4 regions of the Arthrobacter sp. AOP36-C1-22 genome follow, and region 2 is predicted to be linked to each of the others. Evidence: riboswitches for the same ligand, from Rfam matches in the RefSeq annotation. Region 2 holds a riboswitch; each other region holds the start of a gene.
The links. A riboswitch is a leader RNA that binds a small molecule or an ion and turns the genes downstream of it on or off. The one in region 2 is predicted to bind S-adenosylmethionine.
Positions count from the first base shown of each region.

Region 1: it holds a riboswitch for S-adenosylmethionine, as region 2 does, so the genes downstream of both, ACT3S6_RS04070 (OsmC family protein) here and ACT3S6_RS13300 (acyl-CoA dehydrogenase family protein) in region 2, are expected to answer to the same signal.
Region 3: it holds a riboswitch for S-adenosylmethionine, as region 2 does, so the genes downstream of both, ACT3S6_RS12750 (bifunctional o-acetylhomoserine/o-acetylserine sulfhydrylase) here and ACT3S6_RS13300 (acyl-CoA dehydrogenase family protein) in region 2, are expected to answer to the same signal.
Region 4: it holds a riboswitch for S-adenosylmethionine, as region 2 does, so the genes downstream of both, ACT3S6_RS14565 (hypothetical protein) here and ACT3S6_RS13300 (acyl-CoA dehydrogenase family protein) in region 2, are expected to answer to the same signal.

Region 1 covers NZ_JBQSWW010000004.1:120,003-127,136, forward strand. The annotation lists gene ACT3S6_RS04045 (bifunctional metallophosphatase/5'-nucleotidase) at 1-265, shown strand, start outside; gene ACT3S6_RS04050 (hypothetical protein) at 316-768, opposite strand; gene ACT3S6_RS04055 (hypothetical protein) at 810-1,016, opposite strand; gene ACT3S6_RS04060 (SRPBCC family protein) at 1,082-1,534, shown strand; gene ACT3S6_RS04065 (DUF6226 family protein) at 1,737-2,405, opposite strand; SAM riboswitch class IV at 2,558-2,673, shown strand; gene ACT3S6_RS04070 (OsmC family protein) at 2,708-3,250, shown strand; gene ACT3S6_RS04075 (DUF805 domain-containing protein) at 3,796-4,413, shown strand; partial or broken gene ACT3S6_RS04080 (DUF805 domain-containing protein) at 4,646-4,894, shown strand; gene ACT3S6_RS04085 (ABC transporter permease subunit) at 5,170-6,009, opposite strand; gene ACT3S6_RS04090 (ABC transporter ATP-binding protein) at 6,006-6,968, opposite strand; gene ACT3S6_RS04095 (TetR/AcrR family transcriptional regulator) at 6,952-7,134, opposite strand, start outside.
Region 2 covers NZ_JBQSWW010000027.1:12,648-19,781, forward strand. The annotation lists gene ACT3S6_RS13295 (LLM class flavin-dependent oxidoreductase) at 1-1,311, opposite strand, end outside; gene ACT3S6_RS13300 (acyl-CoA dehydrogenase family protein) at 1,308-2,573, opposite strand; SAM riboswitch class I at 2,582-2,680, opposite strand; gene ACT3S6_RS13305 (OsmC family protein) at 3,061-3,666, shown strand; gene ACT3S6_RS13310 (sodium:solute symporter family protein) at 3,603-5,297, shown strand; gene acs (acetate--CoA ligase) at 5,389-7,134, shown strand, end outside.
Region 3 covers NZ_JBQSWW010000024.1:47,103-54,236, reverse strand. The annotation lists gene metX (homoserine O-acetyltransferase MetX) at 1-528, opposite strand, end outside; gene ACT3S6_RS12750 (bifunctional o-acetylhomoserine/o-acetylserine sulfhydrylase) at 546-1,907, opposite strand; SAM riboswitch class IV at 1,975-2,091, opposite strand; gene ACT3S6_RS12745 (VOC family protein) at 2,300-2,944, shown strand; gene ACT3S6_RS12740 (GDSL-type esterase/lipase family protein) at 3,020-4,180, opposite strand; gene ACT3S6_RS12735 (TetR/AcrR family transcriptional regulator) at 4,180-4,764, opposite strand; gene ACT3S6_RS12730 (CPBP family intramembrane glutamic endopeptidase) at 4,820-5,563, opposite strand; gene hutI (imidazolonepropionase) at 5,573-6,793, opposite strand; gene ACT3S6_RS12720 (formimidoylglutamate deiminase) at 6,790-7,134, opposite strand, start outside.
Region 4 covers NZ_JBQSWW010000035.1:12,421-19,554, reverse strand. The annotation lists gene ACT3S6_RS14580 (LOG family protein) at 1-297, shown strand, start outside; gene ACT3S6_RS14575 (hypothetical protein) at 404-1,621, shown strand; gene ACT3S6_RS14570 (VIT1/CCC1 transporter family protein) at 1,648-2,796, opposite strand; gene ACT3S6_RS14565 (hypothetical protein) at 3,032-3,277, opposite strand; SAM riboswitch class IV at 3,328-3,438, opposite strand; gene ACT3S6_RS14560 (sodium:solute symporter) at 3,596-5,128, opposite strand; gene ACT3S6_RS14555 (helix-turn-helix domain-containing protein) at 5,295-5,870, shown strand; gene ACT3S6_RS14550 (amino acid transporter) at 5,877-7,134, opposite strand, start outside.

The sequences.
Region 1 (7,134 bases), on a different contig from region 2:
CCTGGACTACACCTACACGGAGGATGCGGCCCGCGGCTCACACATCACCTCGATGACCTTCGACGGTGCGGCCATTGCCGACGACGACGTGTTCAAGGTGGTTATGAACTCGTTCCTTGCCGCCGGTGGTGACAACTTCACCACGTTGGCCGAGGGGGCAAACGCGACCGACTCGGGCCAAAGCGACCTGGTCGCTGCCCTGGATTACTTCGAGGCCCACGACGTCGTCGACCCGGCCCCGCTGGGCCGGGCCGTCGCGCAGTAGTCGCAGTGTCCGCGCCGGCCATTCGCCGGCGCGGCCGTTGCCGGCCGCCTTCAGCCCATGCGCGAATTCGCCAGGATGATGCCGATGGGGGCCGATACCAGGATGATCACGATCATCGCCCGGTATCCATAAAGCCACCACCGCTGTTCCGAGGCAGCACCGCGGGCCGCCCAGATGAACAGGCCCATGGCGACGACGATCAGCCCCGCACCAATCCACGTCAGCAACGTCAGGGAGAACATCGAGCCACCCAGTACGGCGATATTGGCGAGGTTGTACGTCAAGACTTCGGCCGAAACGAAGCCCTCCGACGGGGTTTTTACGGCCAACCGGGCCTGGCCCAGGCCCAGCACCACTTGCGCGACACCGACCACCAGCACCAGATAGGCGACCGCCCAGGCGGCCAAATAGGACGGGGAGGCGGCACTGATGGCGGAGAAGAGACCACCGAGCAGCATGCCGAGGCCACCGATGACGAGGAAGGGAGTCGCTGTTCTGTTCACGCCTACAGACTACGGATTCACCGTCTCCCGTGGAACAACCCTCAGGCCCGGTTCTTCAGGGTGTCTTGACGCCGAAACTCCCGCACCCATACGGAGAGCGTGAATCCGGAGCCTGCGACGATGAGCGCGCCGATCACGGGCAGCCACCAGGATTCCCCGAAGAGCCCGAAGACCAACAGCAGTAGACCCACGAGGATCATGGCGCAGTAGGCGGCAATCAGGAGGCGTTGCTGGGTGGAGAAGCGCATACGCGCACCGTACCGCGTATTCGCCGACCTTTCGAGAGGCGGGCAACACCTGAGAGACTCTGCCCATGAGCGTTTCCTTCCAGTGCACGACGTGGACCACCATCCCTCAGGAACACTTATTCGATCTGGCCCGGAACATCGACACCCATCAACAATCGCTGGCGAAGTCCCGGGAGGAGGCCATCGCCGGTGTCACTTCCGGCCTCATCTCACTCGGTGAGAACGTGACATGGCGGGCTTGGCACTTTGGCGTCCCCCTGAAGATGACCAGCCGCATCATGCAGATGGAAGCACCGCACTCCTTCATCGACGAACAGGTCAAGGGCCCGTTCCGCTGGTTTCGTCATATCCATGAGTTCAGCCAGGAGTCGGGGGGAACAACCATGGTTGACCGCGTCGATTTCGCCGCACCGTTCGGCCCTCTCGGTCGTTTGGCAGAGAAGCTCTTCCTGGCCCGTTATCTGCAGAAGCTCATCGAGGAGCGGAACCGCCATCTCAGCGCCGGGCCCGTGGACTAATTAGCGGCCCTGATTGCGCGGATGCTTCCGTGCAACGCGTTCATTTCCGCGCTTATGGTTGCCGGTGATTCGCGCCATGAGTGCCTGCGGTTCTTGTGTTTCGATGTCGGCCAGGAAGCACGTGGCCATCATCCCGCGCAGTGTTGACGCCCGCCGGCCCTGATGGAAGATCACGACGGAACCGCCACGGGCACACGGTTTGTCAGCCCCCTGCCGCACCAGCCGCGTCTCGCACCGCTTCCGGCCACGGCCGCCAGTGCCCATCGGAAGGGAGCATGGCTTCTGCCACCTCCATCCTTCCCTCGGGCACATCCTCGGCATGGATGCACCCGGCTTCTTCCCACCGGCCCGGCTCGGCCAGCCGATAATCGACAGATTGGTCGTCGTTGGGATTAATTCGTTCAAAATAGCCGCCTGAGACGACGGCTCGCACCACGGATTCAAGGTTTTCCAACAGCTCCTGGACATCGTCATCGCAGGCATCGCAACCGCATACCGGATAGTGGGCGTCGTAGAGGGCGCCAGCGTGCAGGAAGATCCCCGGGAACCCGGTGAAGACGAAGGTCAGCGGGGCCGCGAGCAGGTTGGACGGGACGACCCGGACCGCGTGGACGACGTCCTCCGAGGGGAACAGCAGATCGGAAGCAACCTCCGGGTCCCGTTCGGCGACGACGTCAAAGGCGTCCAACAGCCAGTCGAGCTGGGCATCAGCGACCTCATGCAAGGGAGCGAACCGGTGTCGATGGCCCACCGTGGAGTAGGCGCGCGAAGGCGGAGACATCCCTTCCCACCGATGGCCGTAGGCGATCGGGGCGCCCTGTCCATCGCGATGGATCTCCGGGGTGAACTCCGGGCGCCGGTATCCGCTCATGGCCCCACGATAACCGCTGGGATACCCCCTGGCGAGGGGAATCCTGCTGCGGGGATGGCGGGCTCTCCACCCGCGGATGACCCGGCGTATGTCTCCGGATGACGCGACGCGTTTGCCCGATCGGCGTTCCCGCCAGCAGAATCGAACCCAAGAATCAAGAGATCCAACCTGAGGCCCTGGCCGGTTGGACGGCAACCCCCTTCGCCATAGTGGGGTGCCCCAGGTGACGATTCGACGCCGTCCCGACCGGGAGGCGTAAGTATGGCGCAGCGCCACGCTCGCCATGACAGCGAAGGAACGCCATGACCCAGACCCTTGCAGAAACCAGCATTTCCAACCGCGCCGAACGCCTCGATTCCGCGGGATCCGCCTGGGCGGAACGGATCGGTCAGAACACTGCCAGCGCATCGCTGCAGTTCCGCGCGACGGCCGACCCGGTGGGCTCGGTCGGTTCGACCATCCGCGCCGGACGCCACGAATTCACCGTCGACGAACCGGCGGCATTGGCCGGGGACGACGTCGCCGCCAGCCCCGTCGAATACGCCCTCGGGGCGTTGATCTCCTGCCAGGTGGTGGTCTACCGCCTCTATGCTCACCAGCTGGGCATCACGATCGACTCGCTGGACATCTCGGCGGACGCCGACCTGGATGTGCGCGGCCTGTTCGGCATCGAGGACAAGGTCCGCCCGGGATTCGGTGATGTGCGGCTGACCGTGGACGTCTCGGGTCCGGCCACCGAGGAACGCTATGCCGAACTCCAGGCGGCCGTCGACGCCCACTGCCCGGTATTGGACGTCTTCACGAACCCGACCCCGGTGACCACGACCCTGCGGGTCAACTCCTAGAAGGCGGCCAGCAGCCGACTCCCAACAGGACCTCCGAACCGGCTGTACCTGCCGAATTGCACGGTGTTGTCCCTGGGGCTGCGGCTCCTGGTGTCCAGTCACGATCCATGAAGCAGCGATCTCTTGATGTTCATGAAGTGAGCTTCTGTCTAGTTCGACGGTCCAGTGACAACTGTCCGGCTCCCGGCACCGTGATGGCCAAGTTGAAACCGCTGAGCTGTCGTGGATCGGGGTCTTCCCCGAGGACCAGTGCGCCCAGGCCTGCCACTGCCGGCGGCGGGAGCCGTCAGCAGGGCAGTGGCGGTGGCCGGCAGCCTCCAGAGGTCCCCCTGAACCACAAGGTGTAGGCGGGCAATCCTCCGATGCCACCGAGCTAGAGGTAGCCGGTTGCCCCGGCGGCCTCGAGCTAGTCGGGGTGGCTCCGGGGGCCTACCCCACACCAAGGGCAGACACGACGCGACATGGGGAGTCCTCCCCATCGCATGTCAAGGCTCCATCTGGAAGACTACTCCCGATCACCCGAAATACTTTCGATGGAGGAAATTTTGAGCAGCAGCACCCCCAACCCCTATGGCAACCCCGGAGGGGTCACCATGCCCACCCATGGTGAGGCTCCCTTGGACCAGCCGCTCTACGGGGCCAGCTTCGGCCAGGCCATCAAGCGCTTCTTCAAGAAGTATGCGACCTTCTCGGGTCGGGCCAGCCGCAGCGAGTTCTGGTTCTTCGCGCTTTTCAACGCCATCGTCTACACCGTGTTCTACGGCTTGGCGATCGGATTCGGACTGGCCGGCTCCGACCCCGTCACCGGTGAAATGGGTGCCGGCGGGGCCATCCCCTCCTTGGTGATCGGGCTCTATGGGTTGGCCATCATCATCCCGTCCATCGCCCTGAGCGTCCGCCGCCTGCACGACGGCAACTTCAGCGGATTCCTGTACCTGCTGATCCTGGTGCCGATTCTCGGTGGGCTCGTGGTCCTCGTCCTCATGATCATGCCCTCCGTCCCCGAAGGTGCTCGTTTCGACGCCGATGGCGGCGCGGCAGCCTACGGGAACGCCTTTGGCACCTCTGCCGGGTACCCGGGAGCACCGGCTGCCGGCGGCGGTTTCGCGGGCCAGAACCCCCCACAGGGCTACCAGCAGCCCACCGACCCGACCCAGGGCTAGCCAAGCCCCGGCGATGTCCCGGCGGTCCGCCGCCGGGGCATCGGCCCCGCACGCCAGCGCACACCGCCTGGCCTCGACTCCCCCGGAGAACCCCTTGAGCGCTGGTTACCCCAACCCCTACGGCGGCCCCGCGGGATCCGTCGCCCCGTAAAGCAACCCCTCGGGGCGCACCGTCACCTTCGGGGAGGTCCCGGTGGAGCAGCCGCTCTACGGCGCGGATTTCTATCAATCCGTGAAGCGCTTCTTCGGCAAATATGCAACCTTCAGTGGTCGAGCGAGCCGGAGTGAGTACTGGTGGTTCTGCCTCTTCAACAGCATCGTCTATCTCGTCCTCTTCGCCGTGTTCATCGTTCTCGGGGTCGGTGGCATGGACCCGGTGACCGGCGAGATGGGGCTCGGCGCCGCCTTCCCGCTCCTGCTGCTCACTGTCTACTGGCTGGGGACCTTCGTCCCGAACATCGCGCTCTGCGTGCGTCGGCTGCATGATGGGAACTTCAGCGGGCTGTTGTACCTGCTCACCCTGATCCCTTTCTTCGGCGGGGCTGCTCCTCTTCATCCTCCTGCTCATGCCCTCGGCCCCCCGCCGGCGCCCGTTTCGACGCGGATGGCGGAGCGGCAGCCGGCGCGGCCATGCTCGGGGCACCCACCGGGCATCCAGGCTCCGCGGTCGGCTACCCCGGCGCCCCGGCCGGCGATCCCGCGGGGCAGTACCCTCCACAGGGCCACCGGCAGCCCACCGATCCGACGCGGGGCTAGTCACGCCCCACGGATGTCCCGGCGGTTCAATGCCAGCACCGAGAGCCCGATGCACACCAGACCCACCCCTGCCAGCAGGAGGGCCGCCGGGACATCCACCCCGCTCACCAGCGGGGATTGTCCGTAGGCCCAGTAGTAGGGCGACAGCCCGTGCAACCATTCCAGTTCCGGATTCTGGTTGCCGATGGCGTTGAAGGCGTATCCCAGCACCGCCACCACGGCTCCGACGCCGATCCCGTGGATCCGCCGCCCCCCGATAGCCCCGCCCAATAAGGCGAAGGAGCCGTTGAAGAACACCAGCAGGGCGAACATCAGCACCCCTGCCACGGCATGGCCGGCGTCGATCCCCAGTTCCGAGGGCCCCTTGAGGATCAGCAGCACGGCCAGGATGAACAGGTGCAGGAGCAGGATCCTCATGACCAGCGCCGCGGCCCGTTCGAGGACCAGCTGGCTGCGGGTCACGCCGTGGGCCAGGGTGAGTTCGAGCAGGCCCGATTCCTCATCCCCACCAATGGCAGCCGCCCCGGCGCCGACGGCCATGATCGTCATCAGCAGGAAGCCGATCAGGCCGAAGACGGTCGCCTGGGTGTAGCCCGGTCCGCTGGTGATCTGGCCGTAGTTCAACGCGTCGACGAGTTCGGGGGGCAGGGACTGGATCATTTGCTTCATCTGCTCGCTGCCCCCGATGGACGGGTAGAGCGGCAGATACAGGCCCATCACCGCCAGCATGGCCAGCGCCCAGATGAGCATCGAGGCCTTCGCATCGATGAGCGCCTTGGAGAAGAGCGGAAGGACTCGCGGACGGCTTTGCCGGCCGCGGTGCAGGGCGGTGGCGCTCATGAGGTGGTCCTTCCGGCGCCGTGGTGCCCGTCGGTGGTTCCCGGGGTCCGGTACAACCCCAAGACCACCTCTTCCAGATCCGGTTCCTCCACGGCCAGGTCCACGGGCCGCAGCCGGGGCAGGAGGTCCACCAGCTCAGCCACCGGACCGGACCACGTCGCCGAGGCCTGGCACACCGGCCGGCCGTCGCCGTCTTGCATCTGCTCCAGCCGTAACCCGTCGAGGCCTTCCAGCGCCCCCAATAGCCCCCGCACCTGGTCGACGGGCAGCGGGGTTTGGATGCGCAGGCGGCTGGTGGCTCCCTCGCGTAGTTCGGCGACCGTGGAGGTCGTGGCAATGGCTCCTTCGCGCAGGATCGCCACGGTGTCTGCCGCCTGTTGGATCTCGCTGATGACGTGCGAGGAGAGGAAGACCGTTTGCCCGGCTTCGCGTGCTTCGGCGACCAAGGACAGGAATTCTTGTTGCATCAGCGGGTCCAGTCCGCTGGTGGGTTCATCGAGGATGAGCAGTTCGGGTTCGTGCATGAAGGCCTGGATGATCCCGAGCTTCTGCTTATTGCCCTTGGACAGCCGACGGGTCTGCCGATCCAGGTCGAGCCCGAGGCGTTCCGCCAGCCCCTCGACCCGGCCGGAGGCGACGGGCCCGCTGATGTCCTCGAAGTGGCGCAATAGCCGCCGTCCGGTGGTCCTGCCCTCGAGGATCAGTTCCCCGGGCAGGTAGCCGATGCGTCGTCGGAGGTCCGGACCGGCCTGGCGCGGTGGGACGCCGAGGACACCGAGGTGTCCGGCGCTGGGCCGGATGATGTCCAGCAGGCAACGCATCAGCGTGGTCTTTCCGGCGCCGTTGGGCCCGATGACCCCGAACACGGATCCGCGCGGGACGGCGAAGTCGATACCGTGCAGGACCTCGTTGTTTCCGTAGCTCTTGTGCAGTCCAGTGACTTCAATGGCGTGGCCCATGACCGTCCTTTTCTTCGAGCGTGGTGGCGGCTTCCCGCGTAGCGTCAAGGAATGCGGAGTCCGTATACAACGGATGCGTATAAAGGTCGACGGCGGGGACCGCGAGTCGGTCGATGGCTTCCACACCGAACCCCTGCTGGCCCAAACCACGGGCGACATGGCGACC
Region 2 (7,134 bases):
CCCCGGCGCGTATTCGGTGGGGTAGGCACCCAGGGCCTGCAGTTCGGGGATGACGAATTCGACGACGTCCTCGAACGTGCCCGGGGTGATGGCGTAGGCGATGTTGAAGCCGTCCACGTCGGTGTCCTCGACCCATTCGACGAGCTTCGCGGCGACCTGGGCCCCGTCACCGACGGTGACCGGGCCGAAACCGCCGACGCCGATCCATTCGGCCAACTGGCGGATGGTCCACGGTTTGCCGTCATCCCCGGAGGCCTTCTTGAACGTCTCCACCGAGGACTGGATGGCATTGGACTTCACGTCCTCACCGATCACGTCGTCAAGGTCGTACTGTGACATGTCGATTCCGGTCCAGCCCGAGAGCAGGGCCAGCGACCCGTTGATGTCGGCGTAGGAGGCATAGTCGGCGTATTTGTTCTGCGCCTCCTCGTCTGTGGCAGCGGTGATGATCGTCTGCATCGTGTAGATCTTCACGTCGTAGCGGTCGCGGCCGGCGGCCTCGACATTGTCCCGGATCCTCCGCACGGTGTCGGTGAGGATTTCTTTGGTCGGACTATTCACGAAGACGGATTCGGCGTTCGCCCCCGCGAATTCCAGGCCGCGCGGGGAGGCACCGGCCTGGTAGATGACCGGGGTGCGCTGCACCGAGGGTTCGGTGATGGCAATGCCCGGGACCTTGAAGTACTTGCCCTCGTGGCCGATCTCGTGGACCTTCGACGGGTCGGTGTAGACCCCCGATTCCCGGTCGCGGAGAACGGCGTCGTCCTCCCAGGAACCCTCGAGCAGCTTATAGACCACTTCGAGGTACTCATCGGCGTGGTCGTAGCGTTCGTCGTGTTCCATCTGGTCTTCCTGGCCCATGTTCCTGGCTGCCGAGGGCAGGTATCCGGTCACCACGTTCCAGCCGAGGCGGCCGTTGGTCAGGTGGTCCAGGGTCGCCAGTCGGCGGGCGAACGGGTAGGGGTGTTCGTAGGCGGTTCCGGCGGTGACCCCGAAGCCGAGGTTCTCGGTGACGGAAGCCATCGCGGAGACCAGCAGGAACGGGTCGTTGACCGGGACCTGGGCGCCGGCGGAGAGCGGGGTGGAGTTGGTGGATCCGTAGACGTCGTAGGTGCCCAAGACGTCCGCGATGAAGATCCCGTCGAACAGCCCCTTCTCCAGCGTCTTGGCCAGTTCGGTCCAGTAGCCCAGTTCCTTATAGCGCCACGCCTGGTCCTGCGGATGACGCCACAGCCCCGGCGATTGGTGGACCACGCAGTTCATGTCGAAGGCGTTCAGGCGGATCCGGCGGCGTGCTGGTGTGGTGCTCATTTTTCTCCTTCAGGGGTCTTGAGGTCGCCGACGGCGCCGAGTTTGCGCGGCGTCGCGGCGTTGACCTCGTAGTCGCCGACGATGCGGGACTTGTACATGGCGGGGTTGTGGGTGGCTATGGTGCGCGCGTTGCGCCAGTGGCGGTCCAGATTGCAGGCGGTGGAGGTCGCCGAGGCGCCGAGGCCGTCGAAGAGCTTACTGGTCGCCTCGAGCACGAGTGGTTGGATGCTCGTCTGGGCCCGGTTGGCGGCCAGCTCACTGACCGCGTACTGCTCCGCGGGGCTCAGCCCCGGTTGGCCGATCACCGATTCGAGTTCGGCGATGGCGGCCAACAGGATCGCGTCCACGGCACAGGCGGTCGCCGAGATCTCTCCGATGACCTGCAGGACCTGGGGTTCATGCCGGGAGGGGACGCCGGTTCCGGTGGTGAAGGCGCGTTCACGCAGTTGGGTGTGGGCGCGGGCGTCGGCGAGGACCGCCCGGGCGATACCGGCCTGGACGGCGAGCAGTACCAACTGGAAGATGGCCGATTCCGGGTGGACGTCCAGCACCTCGGGGTCCAGGAGCGTATCCACGGGAACCCGGGCGAATCCGGTGGTCCCGGTGCCGGTGAGCTGTTGGCCGAATCCGTCCCAATCGTCGTGGATGACCACCCCCGAATGCTGGGTGGACACCACCGCGACGTGGCGTCCTTCAACCGCTGGCGCCATGGCGGTGACCGCCACCCAGTCGGCGAAGATCGTCCCGGTGCAGTAGTACTTCTGCCCCGTGAGCATCCAGCCGGCCTCGGACTGTTCGACGGCGGTGTTCAGGTGGCCCAGGTCGTTGCCGCCGCGCTCGGTGTAGGCGTTGCCGACGATCTGCCCGGCGACGAAGCGGGCGAACCAGCGCGCCTTGACCGCCTCGTCGTGGAGCAGCAGCACCGATTCGACGAAGCCGATATGGGCCCGCAGCAATTGGGCGATCTGCGAGTCGGCCTCCCCCAGCTCGATGAGCAGGCGGAAGGAATCAACCAGCGAGGCGCCGAAGCCGCCGACCTCCCGGGGGACCCGCAGGGCACCGAAGCGGGCCTGGTTGAGCCAGCCGACCTGTTCAAAGGGCAGGATCCGCCGGGCATCTCGGTCGGCGGCGCCATCGGCGATGCTGGCGAACACGGGTCTGAAGACCGCCGCGAGTTCGTCGTAGTGTCCGTCGGCGGGCACGCCGGGGGTCAGTTTGATCAGGTGTCGCGGGGTCGCTTCGTCGATCGGCAGGGCAGCCACAGAACATCACTCCATCGGTTCCGGCGTGAGCACCTTCCTCCCGACGGATCGGGAAGGGGTTGCTGCGGCGTCATCGAGCCAGATCTCTCGGCCGCTCTGGATGGTTGTTGTCTCCATTGGGCCACATCATGGGCCCTCAGCGCCACCGTTGGAGTCAACGGAAACCACTTTTCCGGGGTGTTTCAGCCCAGGTTCCGAGCCCCAGGCAATCCAAGCAACATCGAATATTTCCGTTATTTGCACGGGTTCTGGACACGAAAGTTCAATCCGGGCACCTCGCAGGAAACATCAATGAAATATTTCGCAACGCGTCGTGTGAAGTTGCTTCTTCTGGTGCCGGTGGCCTTTAGTGGAAAGGTACCCATCCCGAGCGGCCGAGAGATCTGGCTCCGTGACGCCGCAGCAACCACGCCGAACAAGGCCCCGCCACCCCGCGGAACCCGTCACCGGCGAAGGTGCTTCCGCCAGGAACGATGGAGCTGAGTTCATGAGCATTGCCCCGACCCGTACGACCGACGCACAGCAGACCCGCCTCGGGGGCTCCGTCTCCCCGAAAGCCCACGACAAACGCATTCGTTCCCAAGGGACGTGGCAGGGATCCATGCGGACGAAGATCCGGATCCGGGCCTTCGGCTTCGAAGTGGACGAGCCCGAACCCGTTGGCGGGACCGATACCGCCCCCACTCCCATGGAATACATGGTCGGCGCAGTCAACGCATGCCTGGGCGTGGTGGTCGAACAGATCGCCGAGGAACTGCAGATCGGTCTCGAAGCCATCGAGACCTATTGCCTGGCTACCCAGGACACGCGCGGATTCGCCGGTACCGCCGATGTCCAGCCCTTTTTTCATTCCTGCCGGATCGCCGTCCACGTCCAGACCGGAGAACAAGATGCCAGCCGGTTGGACCAGCTGACGACGTCCGTGGAATCACGTTGTCCGGCGCTGACCCTGATCCGCGCCGCCGGCGTTGTCGTGGATCTCCGCTGGCATTTCGCGGAGTTGATCGATGTCGACGCTCCTGAAAGGGAATGCAACAACGCGGATGCCCTCTCTCGCGGTCTCGACTCGCGGTCCCGAAAGGTGGAGCAGTGACATCGGCGGGCGCATGGACCATCGGCTTAGCCGTGGGCTATACGGCTCTTTTGCTCTTTGGCGGCCGCTGGTCCCGCGTGCGCGCAGGGCGTCCCGGCGGACAGGGCTTCTTCGATGGCGGCCGTTCCTTCAGCCCTTGGACCGTCGCCTTCTGCATCACGGGGATCTTCTCGGGCTCTTCATATATTTCCATCATGGAACTCAGCTATCGGACCGGGATTTCCGCTGCCTGGTACGGAGTGGCCGAAACGGTGCAAATTCTGCTGATCGCCTTGTTGCTGGTGAAACCGCTGCGGGAGAAGCTCGTCGTGACGGTCACCGGCATCATCGGTGATCGGTTCGGTCGGGCGGCTAAAGCCATCGCGGGCGTCATTACGGCGGTCACTTTCCCCATGTGGTCGGTGGCCACAACGATCGCCTTCGCCTCGGCTTTGACGGCGTTCACCGATTTGCCGCTGCAATGGACGGTCACTGCGACCGCGCTGCTTCTGTTGGTTTTTCTCTGGTCGGGCGGCATGAGGTCCGTGGCATTCAATCAGACGTTGAACTGCCTGGTCTTCGTCGTCATGCTCGTCATCGCGGGCTTCGTAGTGTTGTCGAATCCCGGCCCCGGCGGTTGGCAGGAATTGGCAGCCACCCGTCCGGCGATGGTCGACCCCGGAAATGCCGGGCTGTCCCTCATCGTCGCCTGGTTTGGGACATTCATCGTCAATGTGCCGCTGGCGCAGGCTGCCTTCCAAATGACCATGTCCTGCCGCTCTCCGCGTGACGGCCAGAAGGGCCTGTATGCGGCAGCCCTCTTCGGGATCCCCTTCATCGTCCTCGGTGCCCTGGTGGGGACCTCCGCAGCCATTGCGGTTCCCGACCAGGAACTTGGCCTCGTGGCTGTCCCCTATTACATCAGCGAGACCCTGCCGGCGCCGCTGGTCGGCCTCTTCTTCCTTGGCGTCTGGGCCTGCGCCATGGGCTGGGCGGGGCCATGCCAGTTTTCCGGAGCCACGTCCCTGGGCCGTGATGTCGGCAGCGCATTACGCCCCAAGGCCACCGAACAAGATCTGGTTCGCTACACCCGGTACTCCTTGGTTGCCCTGACGGCCTTGATGATCCTTTACGGGATCCTTCGCACCGAGCAGGCTGCCTGGTGGAACGTCCTTGCCTGGACCTTGCGCAACGGGGCCACGTTGGCGCCGGTTCTCGCGGTCTTCCTTTGGCCGTTGGCCAGCCGTCGGGCAGTACATGCAGCCATGCTTTCCGGGTTCCTTGCCGGCATTGCCTGGAACCAGCTCTCGGGCTGGTCCGCCACAACGTTCTTCGCAGGAATCCATCCCGTGTGGGCTGGAATGGGCATCAACCTTGCAGTCATGGTCGTGGTCACGCTGGTGACCGTGCCCTGGGAATCCACCCCGGATCGAAAACGACGAACGGCCGGCATCCGCTACACCGCGGGTGGAACGTTGGTCGCTGCAGCACTGCTGACGTTCGGAGAATGGCTGGGACATTTCGGGCTTCTGGGGCTGGGACTCTTCACCGCCGTGACCCTCTACTCACTGGCGATCTTCAATCTCACCGTAGGAACCACCCGCCGGCAGCACCTGCCCACCACGGAAGAAACCATCCCGGTTTCCGCCTAGGACCCCACCGGTCATCTCCCGGGGGCCGCTACCCACCGCGGGGAAGCCTTACATGGCCCCGCGTCATACTGCCCACCCGATTGGAGCACCCATGACCAACGTACCGACAATGGACTCCCCCACTGCCGACGCCCAGCTCGATGTCCTGAACGCCGAAGCCGCACGCCTGGACTTCTGGGCCGAGGCCGCGGCACGCCTGGACTGGACCGAACCCTGGCATACGATCCACAGCACTACCGCCGTGGACCCGGTGGCCCGCCGGGGCCCCGAACTACGCTGGTTCGAGGGCGGGAAACTCAATGCGGCGGTGAACTGTGCCGACCGGCATGTCGCCTCCGGCCAGGGGGAGAAGGTCGCCCTGCATTTCGAGGGCGAACCCGGGGACCGGCGCAGTGTCACCTACGCCGAGCTGACCGGCATGGTCAGCCAGGCGGCCCACGCCTTGACCTCCCTGGGCATCGGCGTCGGGGACCGCGTGGTCATCTACCTGCCGGTGCTGGTGGAGACCATTGTCATCACCCTGGCCTGCGCCCGGATTGGTGCGGTGCATTCGCTGGTCTTCGGCGGCTTCTCGGCCGAGGCCCTGCGATTCCGGGTCGAGGACACCGGGGCGAAGCTCCTGGTCACCACCGACGGCCAGTTCCGCCGCGGAACCGCGGTGCCGGTCAAGGCCCACGCCGACGCCGCGGTGGCCGGGGACAACGCCATCGAACACGTATTGGTCATCCGTCGCACCGGCAGCGGGATCGCGTGGACCGAAGGCCGGGACCTGTGGTGGCACGAGGTGGTCGAGAAGCAGCCGCGCACCCACGCCGCCGAGGCCTTCGACGCCGAAACCCCGCTGTTCATCATGTACACCTCGGGGACCACCGGGAAGCCCAAGGGTCTGGTGCACACCACCGGCGGCTACCTCACCCAAGCCTCCTGGAGCCACGAGTTCCTCTTCAGCCATCCGGACCCCGGCCAGCGGGACCTGGACGTGCACTGGTGCACCGCCGACCTGGCCTGGGTCACCGCCCACACCTACGAGATCTACGGACCACTGTCCAACGGTGTCACCCAGGTCCTCTACGAAGGCGTCCCCAACGCCCCGCATCCGGGACGGCACTTCGAGATCATCGAACGTTATTCGGTGACCAGCTACTACACGGCCCCGACCCTGGTGCGCTCGCTCATGGGCTGGTTCCCGGACGGTATCCCCGCCGATCACGACCTCTCCTCCATCCGGATGGCCGGCACCGTCGGGGAGGCCGTGAACCCCGAGGCCTGGCGTTGGCTGCGCACCCAAGTCGGCCGCGATTCCGTGGTTCCCGGTGAGCCCAATGCAGGCATCCCGATGGTCGACACCTGGTGGCAATCCGAAACCGGCGCCACGGTCCTCTCCCCCCGCCCCACCGACATAAGCTTCAAGCCCGGCTGCGGCACCCGCGCACTTCCCGGGGTGGCCACGGACATCGTGGACGAGGACGGCGCCCGGGTCCCGGCGAACGTGCAAGGGAACATCGTGCTCACCGCCACCGGCCCGGCCATGGCGCGTACCGTGTGGGGCGATCCGGAACGCTACTTCACCAGCTATTGGCAGAAGTACGCCGCGCAGGGCTGGTTCCTTGCCGGAGACGGCGCGAAGTACGACGACGACGGCGACATCTGGATCCTGGGGCGCACCGATGATGCGGTGAACATCTCGGGTCATCTGCTCTCGACCATCGAGATCGAATCAGCTCTGGTCTCCCATGCGGGGGTCGTCGAGGCGGGGGTCTGCCCCTCCGTCGATGCCACGACCGGCCATGCGGCAACGGCGTTCGTCGTGCCCCGCGACAAGGCGCTCCTCGGGGGC
Region 3 (7,134 bases), on a different contig from region 2:
GGCGCACCGGGCCACGCGTTCGGGGTATTCCACCGCCCATTCCAACGCTCGCGCTCCACCGAGGGAACCGCCCAGGACGGAGTGCCAGCGTGAAATGCCCAGGTAGTCGGCCAACCGGGCCTCGGTGCGCACCGAATCCCGCACCGTGGTGAACGGGAACCGGGAGCCCCAGGCCTGCCCGTCGGGGTCGAGGCTGGAGGGCCCGCTGGAGCCATAGCAGCCGCCGACCATGTTCGGGGCCACGACGAAGAACCTGTCGGTATCGATCGTCTTTCCCGGACCCACGAGTCCTTCCCACCAGCCTTCTTCCTGGCTGTGCCCCCGGGAGACATGGGTATCCCCCGTCAGGGCGTGCAGCAACAGCACCGCATTGGAGGCCCGGGCGTCCAGGGTCCCCCAGGTCTCGTAGCCGATCATCACCTCGGGCAGCCAGCCGCCGGTCTCGAAGCGGTAGCCGCCGATGGGCACGCATTTGAGGATGCCGTCACGGATCAACGGCGCCCCGGGGGCCTGACGTCGTTCCCTCACGTCGCCGACGCCCTGGCTCACCGGACGGCCTGGACTTCCGGGGCGGCCTCTGCGGCTTCGTCCCCGGCGGCGGCCGCGGCGGCGAAACCGACCTCGAGGTCGGCGATGATGTCGTCGATGTGCTCGATGCCCACCGACAGGCGCACCAGTCCGGCTCCCACCCCGGCCGCGGCGCGTTCGGCGTCGGAGAGCTGGGAGTGCGTGGTGGAGGCCGGGTGGATCACCAGCGAGCGCACATCGCCGATGTTGGCGACGTTGGAGTGCAGTTCGAGGCCGTCGACGAAGGCCCGGCCGGCCGGTTCGCCGCCGGAGATCTCGAAGGCCAGGACCGCGCCGACGCCCCGCGGGGCGTATTTGCGGCCGAGTTCGTACCAGGGGCTGGAGGGCAGGCCGGCGAAGGCGACGGAGTCGACCTGGGCGTGGGCCTCGAGCCATTCGGCGACCTTCTGCGCGTTGGCCACATGGCGTTCCATGCGCAGGCTCAGGGTTTCCAGGCCCTGGGCGATCAGGAAGGCGTTGAACGGGGAGACCGCCGAACCCAGATCGCGCAACAACTGGACGCGCGCCTTGAGGATGAACGCCAGGTTCGCCCCCAGGGCGCCGTCGACCCCCAGATCGCGGGCGAAGACCAGCCCGTTGTAGGACTCGTCGGGGGTATTGAATTCCGGGAAGCGTTCCGGGTCGGCCGCGAAGTCGAAGTTGCCCGAATCAACGATGGCCCCGGCGACGGAGGTTCCGTGCCCGCCCAGGTACTTCGTGGCCGAGTGCACCACGATGTCGGCACCGAATTCGATGGGGCGGACCAGGTACGGGGTGCCCAGGGTGTTGTCCACGATGAGCGGGACCCCGGCTTCGTGGGCCACCGTGCTGACGCCCTCGATATCCAGGACGTCCTGGCGCGGATTGGAGATGACCTCACCGAAGAATGCCTTGGTGTTCGGTTTCACCGCGGCCCGCCAGGAATCCAGGTGGTCGGGATCCTCCACGAAGGTGACCTCGATGCCGAGGCGCTTCAACGTGTGCTTGAACAGGTTCTGCGTTCCCCCGTAGAGGCTCGGGCTGGCCACGATATGGTCCCCGGCTCCCGCGAGGTTGAGGATCGAAAGCGTGGTCGCCGCCTGGCCCGAGGCCAGCAGCAGGGCCCCGACCCCGCCTTCGAGGTCGGCGATCCGGGTTTCGACGGCTTCCTGCGTCGGGTTGCCGATGCGGGTGTAGATCGGCTCGAGTTCCTTCAGCGCGAAGCGTGCTGCGGCACTCTCGGCGCTGGGGAAGACATACGACGTCGTCTGGTAGATAGGCAGCGCCCGGGCCCCGGTGGTGGGATCCGGTGCCTGTCCGGCGTGGACCTGGCGGGTTTCAAAAGACCATGATGCAGACATTTCTGTCCCCTTCTACGACTCAGGGGCCCCTGTTCCACGGCGGTCCCGGAAGGGAACGCCGGGAGGTGACCCGCGCTTGTCCGTTCTCCTTGTGGAGGCGAACCAGGTCTTCACCCGGGGCACCCCACCGCGAGTGGAGGGTTGCCGGCCAGCAAACCGGGGTTTCGCGCTGGCACTCATGACCTGCCTCCAGTGTTGTGGATCGGGGCGGCCGCCGCAACAACGCGGCGTCAATATGACCGCAGGGCGCAACATTCCTCCCCCTCCCCCGTCCGGTCCCCCTCCTGACGGCCGCGATGGAGGCCCGGGAAACGGGTCGAGGAAAATACGAACCATGGTGATTTAGGGCACCCTAAGTCGAGACGCACCTCACAAAGTGCGATCATGAAGCCATGATGAGGTTGGATCACGTTTCGTACGCATGTGGACCAGACGGGTTGGCCGCGACGGCCGCCCGTGTCGGCAAGACTCTGGGGATCGAGTCCGTCAAGGGAGGCATTCATCCCCGCTTCGGGACCAGGAACGTCATTTTCCCGTTGAAGAACACCCAGTACCTGGAGGTCGTGGAGGTCCTGGACCACCCGTCCTCGGACAAGGCGCCGTTCGGCCAGGCCGTCCGGGCCCGATCGGAGATGGGTGGCGGATGGATGGGTTGGTGCGTCGCCGTTGACGACCTGGCCCCGTTCGAGGAACGTCTGGGCCGGTCATCGGTCCCGGGCAACCGCAAGTTCCCCGACGGCCAAGAACTGACGTGGCAGCAGATCGGCATCAAGGGCCTGATCGCCGACCCGCAGGTGCCCTACATGCTGCGCTGGGATACCGGCACCGAGGACCTGCACCCCTCCCGGGCATTGGATCCGCAGGGGCATATCTCCGGGATCGCGATCGCCGGTTCGGTCGAACGGGTCCGCGAATGGCTGGGCACCCCCTCGGAGTCGCCGTTGGGCGATGTCGAAGTCCAGTGGGAGGCCCCCAATGGCACCCCGGGAATCATGACGGTGACCTTCGAGACCCCCTCGGGGACCATCACCCTCTGATCCGCTCACGGAGGTGGAACACCGAACGACGGCGGCCCGCGGGCCGCCGTCGTTTTCGCTCTGTGCCGTCCCGGATCAGTGCCGCGGCACCGCCGCGAAGGGTCCGTCGGCGGCGAAGACCCGATCGGCGAAGCGATCGCCGATCAGCTGATGCGTTGCGGAATCCGGATGCAGGTTGTCCGGCAGCGGCAGCTCGGCCTCGTCCGGGGCCCCATACAGCTCGAGTCCGTCCAGGAAGTACAGGTTCGCATCGTCCGCCCGGTCTTCGACCAGGGAGCGCATCTCGCGGCGGATGACCTCCAAGGTCAGCCGTCCCGCCGATTCATCCCCTGGGGTCCCCGTCGCGCTGAACTTGACCTGGCTGGTCCCCAGGCTCTCCGGGACGATCGTGCCGGGGCCCGACGTGCTTTCGTGAATCGGGCAGAAGATCGGGGAGATCAACACCAGCGGCGTGGTGGGATGCCCCTCGCGGATGGTGTCAAGGAATCCGTGGATGGCCGGGACCAGGGTCCGCACGCGCATGGCATCCAGGTTCACGATGTTGATGCCGAGTTTGACGCTGATGACGTCCGCTGGCGCATCGCGGATCACCCGCGCCATGAAGGGGTCCACGAAGCAGCTGCCCCCGAAGCCGAGGTTGTGCAGTTCGACCCCGCCCCGGCGGGCTGCCACGGCGGGCCAGATCCCGCTGGGGGATGCCGCGTTCGATCCCTGGCTGATGGAGCTGCCGTGGTGGACCCACAGCGGACGGGTCCGGGGCGCGGGGTGGAGCGGCTTGTCGGAGCAGAGGCTGATCAACTCCAGGGATTCATTGTGGGGGAGGTGGAATTCGAGCGTCTTCTCCGTTGGCGCGAGGCCCTCCACGACGGTTGTGTGGTGGGGCCCGGCCACGTGGTGCATCGAGCCGGCGGCCATGTCGATTTCCACGGCGTCCCCGCCGGTGAGTTCGTCGCCGAGCTGGAGGCTGCCGTCGACGAAGACGTCGATGCGGCCACGGGGCCTTTCGCTCCCCCGGAACGCGGTGTGCGTCGAATGGGAGACGAGCTTGATCCGGGTCGCAGTCGTCCTCACGACAATGCGGACGCCCGCGGGCTGGGATTCACGGTCAATGAGGGTCTGTTCAGGGTATTGCCGGCGCACCCAGGCCGGCAGCCGGTGGATCCGCATCCCGTCGGGGGTCTGCTCGAGTTCGGCGGCGCCCCGGACGAGGTCTGTGGTGAGGTCGGTCGTGATCATCAGTGCTCCTGCTCTGTGGTGGTGGGCCAGCTAGCCAGGGCGCGGTCGAGGGCTTCCAGGGCGCGATGCCAAGACGTCCGGGTCTGCTCGTCGCGGTGCTCGAAGGAGGAGGCCCGTTCCAGGGCCAGGAACCCGTTGACCGTGGCGCCCATGAATCGGGTCGCGTGCACCAGTTCGGTCTCCGGCAGGCGGTAGCCGCGGAGCACCGAGAAGGTGAGGTCAACGAGGCGGATGGCCCCCGCGGAGCGTGCGGTCTTCGGCGTGGCGGGCCGTGCCAGGACGGCCCACCGGCCGGGGTGCTGCCCGGCGAAGTCGCGCTGGGCTTCACCCAGACCCACGAGCGCCTCGTATCCGGAGCGCCCAGCGATCCCCGCGGCCACCGCCTCGGCCACCTCGCCGAGGACGAGTTCGTGCACCCCGTCCAGCAGGGCTGCCAGATCCTTGACATGCGAGTAGAGGCTGGCCGGGCGGACGCCCACCTCCCGGGCCAACGCCGAGACCGTGATGGCCTCGAAGCCATCCCGGTCAGCCAGTTCGGCGGCTGCCTGGACCACTGCTGCCTGGTGAAGGGGTGCACGTTTCATGCATTGAACCTACACCCTGTAGGCGTTTGCCTACAAGCTGTAGGTCCAGGGGTGGCTAGGTTCCCAACCCGATCGCCGAACCGATGAGCGAATACCCCACGAAACCGGCGATATCCAGCAGCGCATGGGCGATGACCAATGGCATGACCCGGCCCGTCCGGGTGTAGATCCAGCCGAAGATCACCCCCATGACGGCGTTGCCCAGGAACGGACCGAACCCCTGGTAGAGGTGGTAGCTGCCCCGCACCACCGCGCTGGTGAGGATAATCGGCCAGGTCCCCCAGCCCAGCTGCCGCAACCGGTCGAAGAGGTACCCGATCATGATCGTCTCCTCCAGGATCCCGTGCCGGATGGCCGAGAGCACCAGCACCGGGATGGTCCACCAATATGGTTCCAGCGCCTCGGGGACGAGGGCCGTGGTCACCCCCAGCGTCCGGCCCACGGCGTAGAGCCCCAGGGTGCCGACCCCGATCAGCACGAAGAGCCCCACCCCCTGCCATGAATCCTTTCCGGGCCGGCGCAGATCGAATCCGAGCGCACGGAACCCGTTCCTGCCGGCCAGATAGAACAGGTAGAACACCAGGGCGACCGGAACCAGGGCGAACATGATGTCCATCAGCTGGTAGGTCAGATCAAAGTACTGCCGGTTGCTGAGCGAATTATTCAGCGTGGTCGTCTGTGATCCCAGCGGGCCGCGGCTGAGCTTGTCGATCAGCGAAACGATCGCGTAGAGGGCGGACTGCCCCAGCGAGAGCCCCAGGACGATCAGGATTTCCGGCCACAGGCTCTTGCTACGCATAGGTGAATACTATGCCAGTGGCGCGGACCCCACGGCGGTCCGATCCACCCGCTGCCCGGCCCGCCAGACGGCCCCGGTCAACGGCATGCCCGGCCGGTAGGCCAGATGGGCCGCCGACGGTGCGTTGAGCAGCTGCAGATCCGCCCGTTTGCCGACCTCGATGCTGCCCACCTGGTCCTGCACCCCCAGGGCCAGGGCCCCGCCCATCGTCGCGGCCTGCAGGGCCTCGGTCAGGGACAGGCGCATCTGCAGCACCGCCGTGGAAACGCAGAAGGCCATCGAACTGGTGTAGCTGGTCCCCGGGTTGCAGTTCGAGGCCAGGGCGATCTGGACGCCGGCGTCGAGCAGCCGGCGCCCCTCGGCCAGCGGCTGCCGGGTCGAGAGGTCGCAGGCGGGCAGGCAGGTCGCCACGGTCCCGGCTTCCCCCGTTCCGCTCGCGGCATCCCAACCGGACCAGGATCCGGCGAGCGCGTCGACATCCGCCTCGTCGAGGTGGTTCACATGGTCCACGCTCGCGGCCCCGAATTCCACGGCCAACCGCACCCCCGGCCCGGGACCGAGCTGGTTGCCGTGGACCCGCAGGCCCAGGCCCGCATCACGGGAGGCGGCCAGGACCCTGCGGGATTGGTCTTCGGTGAAGGCCCCGCGTTCGCAGAACACATCCGCCCATTTCACGTAGGGGCGCACGGCGGAGAGCATGTCGGAGCAGACCAGATCGGTGTATTGCTCGGCGTCGGCGCCCGGCGGGACCAGATGGGCGCCCAGATAGGTGACCTGGTCCACGATCGTGGAGGCGATCCGGGCGTGGCGGGCTTCCTCGGTGACATCCAGGCCGTAGCCGGTCTTGGTCTCCAGGTAGGTCGTCCCCCCGGCGGCGGCCTCGGCCACCCGGCCCATGAGCAGTCGGGTGAGTTCGTAATCGGTGGCGGTCCGGGTCGCCTCCATGGTGACGCTGATCCCCCCGGCCGCGTAGTCGGCGCCGGCCATCCTGGCCTCGAATTCGGCGGCCCGGTCCCCGGCGAACATCAGGTGGGTATGGGAATCCACCCAGCCCGGCAGCGCGGCCCGGCCCCCGGCGTCGTACACGGTATCCACCGCCGGGGCCTGGCGGGGATGCCCGATCCAGGCGATACGCCCCCGGTCCATGACCACGGCGGCACCGGCCAATACCCGTGCGTCAGGGTCCAGCGTGGTCAATTCCCCGATATTGGTCACCAAGGTGGCACTCATGCGAACTCCCGATGCTCGTAGATGAAGGTCCTCAACAAGGCGGCAGGATCGCCGAGCCGGGTGTGGATTCCCTCCCGGGCGACCTCGACGCCATTGATGACCACAGCGTGGACGTCGGCGGCGGTGGCCGTCAAGGGCAGCTGGGCCACCCGGCTACCGGCGGTGCGCAGACTACCGGCGTCAACCAGGAGGTGGTCGTCGTTGCCGGGCAGGGACAGGCTGCGCAGCCCCCCGGCCCGCGAAGCCGCCGACAGCTCCGCCGGGGCGAAGCGGCCGCGGATCCCGCTGCGGAGGCGTTCACCGTATTCCAGGGCCCGCATCTCCAGATACGGGTCGATGAC
Region 4 (7,134 bases), on a different contig from region 2:
AAGTTCTTCGCCAACTCGATCCGTGAAGACGTGCTGCTCAAGGCCTGCACCGGAGGGCTGGTGGTGCTGCCCGGGGCCGCCGGAACCGTGCAGGAGATCTTCCAGGATGCCTGCGAGAACTATTACGGAACCGCCAGGACCCAGACCCCGATGATCCTGGTGGGCCGGCGGCATTGGACCCGTGAACTGCCGGCCTGGCCGCTCTTGGAATCCTTGGCCGAAGGCCGGGACATGGCAGCGGCCATCCATCTGGTGGAGACCCCCGAGGCGGCCGTGGACATCCTCGCCGGCGGGTGACCGGCCCGCCGGGGGGCCCGGGCCCGGGGCAGGAGCCCCGGAACCCGTCGGCGCAGCGCCCGGTGAGATCCAGAGGATCGGCAGCTGCGCTGGGTAGGCTGGCGCTATGGACTCGAATCCCTATCTCGTGACCCGGCAGCGCCTGGTCCAGGCGCCTCCCGGGGCCATTTTCGAACTACTCGTCGACCCGTCGAAGCATCCGCTCATCGACGGCTCCGGCACGGTGAAGAGCGCCCGGCAGGACGAACCCCAGCGGCTGGCACTGGGCTCCGAATTCGGGATGGACATGCGCCTGGGCGTGGGATATCGGATCCAGAACACGGTGGTGGAGTTCGAGGAGAACCGGCTGATCGCCTGGCGGCATTTCAACGGCCACCGCTGGCGCTACGAATTGATCCCCGCCCCGCGGGGCACGCTGGTGCGTGAGACCTGGGATGCCTCGCGGCTGAAACGTCAATGGCCGCTGAAGGTCATGGGGTTCACTCGCAGCACCCCGGTGAACATCGAACGCACGCTGGATCGGTTGGCCGACTATTTCGACCCCAATACGCCGCGCCCCCCGGAGCCGGAACCACCGCGTCCCTCCCCGCGGAAGCCCCGCGCCAAGTCATTGACCCCCGCCCAGGAGGCGAAGGAGGCCGCCCGGAAGCAGGCCCGCGCCCAGAAGGCGGCGCAGCAGGATGAGGAAGGCGTTGCGGCCCAGGCGGCCAAGGCCGAACGGTTGGTGCTGGCGGAGGAAGCCGAGACCGCCCGTCGGGCGGCCCGGAACGAACGCACCGCCGAGGCCCGCCGCGCCCGTGAACTGAAGGAAACGGAAAAGACCGAGCAGGCCGCCCTGGCCGAACGCGCCCAGGCCGAGAAGGTCGCGGAACAGGAGCGGGTCGAGGCCGAGAAGGCGGCAGAGGCCGCCCGCGAGGAGCAGGCCAAGGCGCAGAAGGCGGCGGAGCTCGAGCGGGCCCAGGCGGAACGGACCGCCGCCGCCGAACGGGTCAAGGAGGAGAGGGCGGCCCGGCAGGAACACGAACGCCGGACGAAGGCCGCGCGGGCCGAGGAGGCCGAGGCGGCGAAGACCCGGAAGAACGCCCCGCAGGTGCCCGTGGAGCCGTTGCCGCCGATCGGGGCGACCCCCCGGCCGTTGACGACGACCCCACGCCGGCCCGCACGCGAGATGATCGCCGCAGCCAAGGCCGGACGGCGGGATGCTCCGGCCCCCGGGCAGGGCACCGAACCGGCCGGCGAGCCGGACACGCAGGAGCCGACCCCGCCCCCGGCGGGGGACCGCCGCCCCGTGGCCGCAGCCCGCCGGATGCGCCGCGCCAGCTGAACGGAAGGGGCCGGGTTCTGCGGGTCCTAGCCGATGTTCCCGCCGAAGAGCAGGCCGAGAACGTAGGTGACCCCGGCGGCACCGAGGCCGATGGCCAGCTGCCGGAACCCGCGTTTGGCCGGGGAGGCGCCGGAGAGCAGTCCGACGATGCCCCCGGTCAGCATCAACGCGACCCCGACCAGGAGCAGGGCCACCAGCAGGGCTGGCAGCCCGCCCATACCGAAGAGGTAGGGCAGGATCGGGACCAAGGCCCCCGAGGAGAAGAAGCAGAAGCTGGAGGCGGCGGCGCCGAAGGCGGAGCCCAGGGCCTCGTGTTCGTCGCCGCCGGTTTCGGTTTCGGGCACCTCGGGTTGCAGGGACAATGAGGGGTCGCAGTCGCAGCTGAAGGTCCCCAGCCGTTCGGCGGCCCGGTGCTCGGCGGCCTCCCGGCTCATGCCGCGGGCCCGGTAGACCAGGACCAGTTCGTTGGCCTGCAGGTCCAGATCCGGGGCGGCGATGAGCGTGATCTGGGTCGGTTGGGAGGCGGTGAGCAGTTCGCGCTGCGAGCGGACGGAGACGTATTCCCCGGCGGCCATGGACAGGGCGCCGGCGAGCAGGCCGGCGACCCCGGCAAAGAGGACCAGCGCGCTGGACACCCCGGCGGCGCCGATGCCCATCACCAGGGCCAGGTTGGAGACCAGCCCGTCGTTGGCCCCGAAGACGGCGGCCCGGAAGTTGCCGGAGAGCCGGTTGCGGCCGCGGATCGCCAGCCCGCGTACGACTTCCTCATGCACCAGCTCATCGGCGGCCATCTGAGCGGTGGCGTCGGCGTCGCTGTCGTAGGGGGAGGCGCCCTCGGCCCGTTGGGCCAAGGCCAGGACGAAGACCGAACCGAAGTTGCGGGCCATGAACCGCAGCATGACGCGGCTGAGCGAGGGGCGTGCGGTCTTCCGGGCATGCTCGCCCAGAAGATTGGACCAATGCTCCTGGTGGCGGGCTTCCGCCCGGGCCAGACCCAACAGGATCTGGCGTTCCTCGCCCTCACGGCGTTTGGCCAGGGTGAGGTAGATGGAACCTTCGACGCGTTCGTCGGCCAGGTATTTGCGCCAGCGCCGGATCTCGGCGGGCGTGGGCTCCCTACGCGAGGCCTCCGCGGCTGGCGGATCGGCGTCGGGGGAGGGGGCATCCGGTGTCATTGGGCGTCCTTCAATCGGTTCGTATGTCCCCGCGGTGGTGCGGGACTGCCGGTCAAAGGTCGGTGGGTGGCCACGAGCCTCGGACCGCCAGTGGCGGGCCGAAGGTCTCGTTCGCCCGGCGTGGTGCCGGGTGGAATGCCGGACCGCCGGGAGGGCGGTCGGTATGTCGACAGGTCCTCGTCCACCCGTGCCGGATCAACGATCCAGCGCGGGTGGGGTGTGGAACTACTCCCCTTCAGCCGACCAGCATACCCGAGGGAGCCTCGGCGCGGTCGCGGACGGGCAGGCGTTCAAGGAAGAACACCTGTGCTTCCCCGTCGGGGCGGTGTGCCCGGGGAATACGCACGGTCAGTGCGCAGGAGTCGGATTCCCAGACCGGTCGGCCGGCCGTGTTGGCCAGCGCATGGTCGAGATCCTTGGGGTGGGGCGCGATGAAGCGCTCCCAGTGACCGTCCACGTTGAGGCAGACGGTGCCTAGCATCGAATCGAAAATTGGAAGGACGGAGACGCTTTGCGCCACGGATTTCCTCTCGTGCGTTCTTACCCAACACGTTGTCGTGCGGGCCGCTTCTTCATCCGAACCACCCACGAACCTGGGGTTGGTGCGCGGGTAGTCGGAGCTGTTGCCCGCGTCTCATGAAGCTTTTTGCCAGCCTAACGTGATTGCCGGGGCAACCCAAGCTGTGTTCCACGTCATTCCCGCTGCATCCCAGCGTTGGTGCGGCTAGATTCGTGTTCGACATCTGCTCCCCCGGGAGCACTGTCACCCGGGGGGAACGAGGACGACGCCGGGGCGGGTTCAGGCTTGCTGATCGGCGGAAACGCCCTCCATGTCGACCCGTCCGGCGACCCGATCCGACCAGTGCCGGGCCACTTCCGGGCGGGTCGGCGGGGAGAGCAGGCTGAACAGGACATAGACCACCAACGAGGCGCCCAGACCGTAGTAGATGGGCTCATTGGCGTAGACCCCGGAGAACTTCTCGGTGGACAGTGCCTCCAGGGTGATCATGGTCGTCAGGGTGACCAGGGTCCCTGCCGCCATGGACAGGGCGGCGCCGATGCCGTTCCCGCGCTTCCAGAGCAGCCCGCCCAGGATCGCGACCAGCAGCCCGCCGACCAGGATGTCGTAGGCGATGGTCAGGGCGGCGACGACGTCGTTGACGAGGATCGCCAGGATGATCGCCACGGCCCCGAGGCCCAGGACCCAGTACCGGTTGGCGGCGACGTCGTGCTCGGGGTTGCGCCCGGTGTTGACCTCGATCTCCTTGCCGAACCAGCTGGCGACGAAGGGGGTGACGTCGTTGCGGGCCACGGTGGCCGCGGCGATGAGTGCGCCGGAGGCGGTGGACATCATGGCCGCCACGGCGGCGGCCAGGACGATCCCGCCGACGGCCACCGGAAGCAGGGTCATGGCGACCTCCGCGTAGACGACGTCCTTGCCCAGGGCCTCGATGTCGATGCCGGGCAGGGCGACCCGGGCGGACATGCCGATGATCGCCCCGGCGATGCCGTAGATCACGCAGTAGATGCCGGCGGTGGCTCCGCCCCAGCGGGCCACCTTGGGGGTGCGGGCGGTGAACACCCGCTGCCAGATGTCCTGGCCGATCAACAGGCCCAGGGTGTAGACCACGAAGTAGGTGATGATCGTCTCGGCGCCCAGGCCGCCCCAACTGAAGAATTCATCGCGGGCCCGTTCGGGGATGCCGGCGGAGATTCCCTCGAAGCCGCCGGCCGCCGAGAGGGCGAAGGGCAGCATCAGGGCGAAGACACCGACGGTCTTGATGACGAACTGGACCTGGTCGGCCAGGGTGATGGACCACATGCCGCCGATGGTGGAGTACACGAGCACGATCGCCCCGCCGACGGCGATGGCGAGCCAGCGGTCCCAGTCGAAGAGCACGACGAAGATCGTGGCGTAGGCCCCGGTGGAGGTGGCACAGAGCATCAGCGTGTAGGCCAGCATGACCACCGCCGAGGCGTTGGTGGCGTGTTTGGAGCCGTAGCGCAGGGTGAGCATCTGGGAGACGGTGAAGATCTTCAGTCGTTGCAGCCGCGGGGCGAAGAACATGCTCAGCAGCAGCACCCCGATGCCGATGGCGATGACCAGCCAGGCGCCGGAGAGGCCGAATTCGTAGCCCAGGCCGACGCCGCCGACGGTGGAGGCGCCCCCGAGTACGACGGCGGCCATGGTTCCGGTGTAGAAGAAGGGGCCGAGTCGGCGCCCCGCGACCAGGTAGTCGCTGCTGTTCTTGGTGCGGGACTTGCCCCACCAGCCGAACGCGAGCATCGCGATCAGGTACGCGATGACGATCGCGATATTGATGATGTCCATGGGGAACCTCTGGTCGGAAAAGGGAGGATGATCAAAAAATGATGTTTACAGGTAAACATCTGTTGCCTACTAAGCTAAAGTGATCTGGCTAACAGGTCAATTGGCCTATGCTGTGTGACGTAATGCAGCACCTACATCCATTGTGAAGACCCGGAGTACACCGCCCATGAAGGCCTTGCCCGTCGAGCCCAGCAACGCCCCGATTGCCATCGGTTCGAAGATCCGGGCGGCGCGTCATGCCCAGCGTATGACGATTGAACAGGTGGCTGAATCGACCGGGCTGACCAAGGGCTTCCTCTCCCGGGTCGAACGCGACCTGACCTCGCCCTCGGTGGCCTCGCTGGTCACGTTGTGCCAGGTCCTCTCGGTGTCGGTGGGGGAGCTGTTTGCCCAGCCCGAGACCCATGTGGTCCGTTTCGATGATGCCCCGCGGATCTCGTTGGGCGGGCACGGCATCATCGAACGCCTGGTGACCAGTCGGTCGGAGAAGCGGCTGCAGGTCATCCGCGCCGTCATCGAACCCCATGGGCAGGGCGAGGACGAACTGTATTCGGTGGATTGCGAGGTCGAGGTCCTGCATGTGGTCTCCGGGCGCTTCATCATCATCTTCGCCAATGAACGCTTCGAGCTCGAGGGCGGCGATTCGGTCACCTTCCCGGGCCGCGAACCGCATTCGTGGATCAACCCCACGGAGGAGGAAGCGGTGGTCCTCTGGACGCTGGTCCCTGCCGCGTCGAGGTAGCCGGGTTCAGCCGACATGGACCCACGGGCGTCGCTGCAGATCCGGTTCGGCCTCACGGAGCACCTCACGGGTCAACGGGGCGATCTCCCCTTGCCCCAACAGCAGGAAACCCAGCAGGTTGCGCACCGGTGAGCCCTCGGTCCAGCGGAAGTACAGATGCGGCATGATGCCGTATTCGTCGCGGATGCCCAGGCAGATCGCCGCCAGTGCCGTGCGGACCGAGGGGGCGGTGGCCTCCAGGACCGCATACCCGTGCCGCAGCGTGCCGCGGACCAGCACGTCCTGGGCGAAATCCGAATAATCACCGATGCCGATTTCGATGAACACCGGCTTCGCCGTGACCGGCAGGTGGCTGGCCGTGCGGGCATGCTGGAGCTTATGGCGATAGCGTTCGGCGCTGAACCTGACCGGCTCGTGGGCGATCAGGTTGACCGAGGAGGCCTCGGCGGCGGCACTCAACAGCGTGTGGGCCGCGACGTCGAAGGAAACGGTCGTGGCCCGTAGTTCCGTGGAACGGCGGAAGCGGGAAATGAAGGAGACGAAGAGGATCGCGATGATGAACAGTGCCGCGATCCGCAGCCCGTCGGGACGTTCGATGACGTTGGCGACCGTCGTATAGGTGAACACGAGGACGACGAGCGAGAACAGGGCGCTGCGCAGGGGTTGGCCCCGACGGTGGGCGGAGATCGCCACGGCGACCGCCGCGGACGTCATCAGCACCAGGACCCCCGTGGCGTAGGCGGCGCCCTGGGCGTCGACGCTGGCGTCGAAGGCGAGGGTGACGGCGGCGGCGATCAAGGCCAGCACCAGCACCAGCGGGCGGTTGGCCCGGGCCCATTCGGGGGCCATGCCGAAGCGGGGTAGATAGCGGGGGATGAGGTTGAGCAGGCCGGCCAATGCCGAGGCGCCGGCGAACCAGAGGATGAGGATCGTCGACAGGTCGTAGAGGGTGCCGAAGCCCTGACCGAGCTGCTCATGGGCCAGATAGGCCAGGGCCCTGCCGTTGGCGGCCCCGCCGGGTTGCAGGGCGTCGGCGGGGACCAGCCAGGTGGTGACCACGCAGGAAACGACCAGCAGCACGCTCATGGTCACCGCGGCGGTCGTCAATAGTTTCTTCGCCCCGGCGATCCGCCCCTCGGGGGCCGCCTCGGTGTCGTCGGCGCGGCCACGGATCTGCGGCATGACGGCGACCCCGGTCTCGAAGCCGGAGAGGCCCAACGCCAGCTTGGGGAAGACCAGCAGGGCCATGGCGATCATGAGCCAG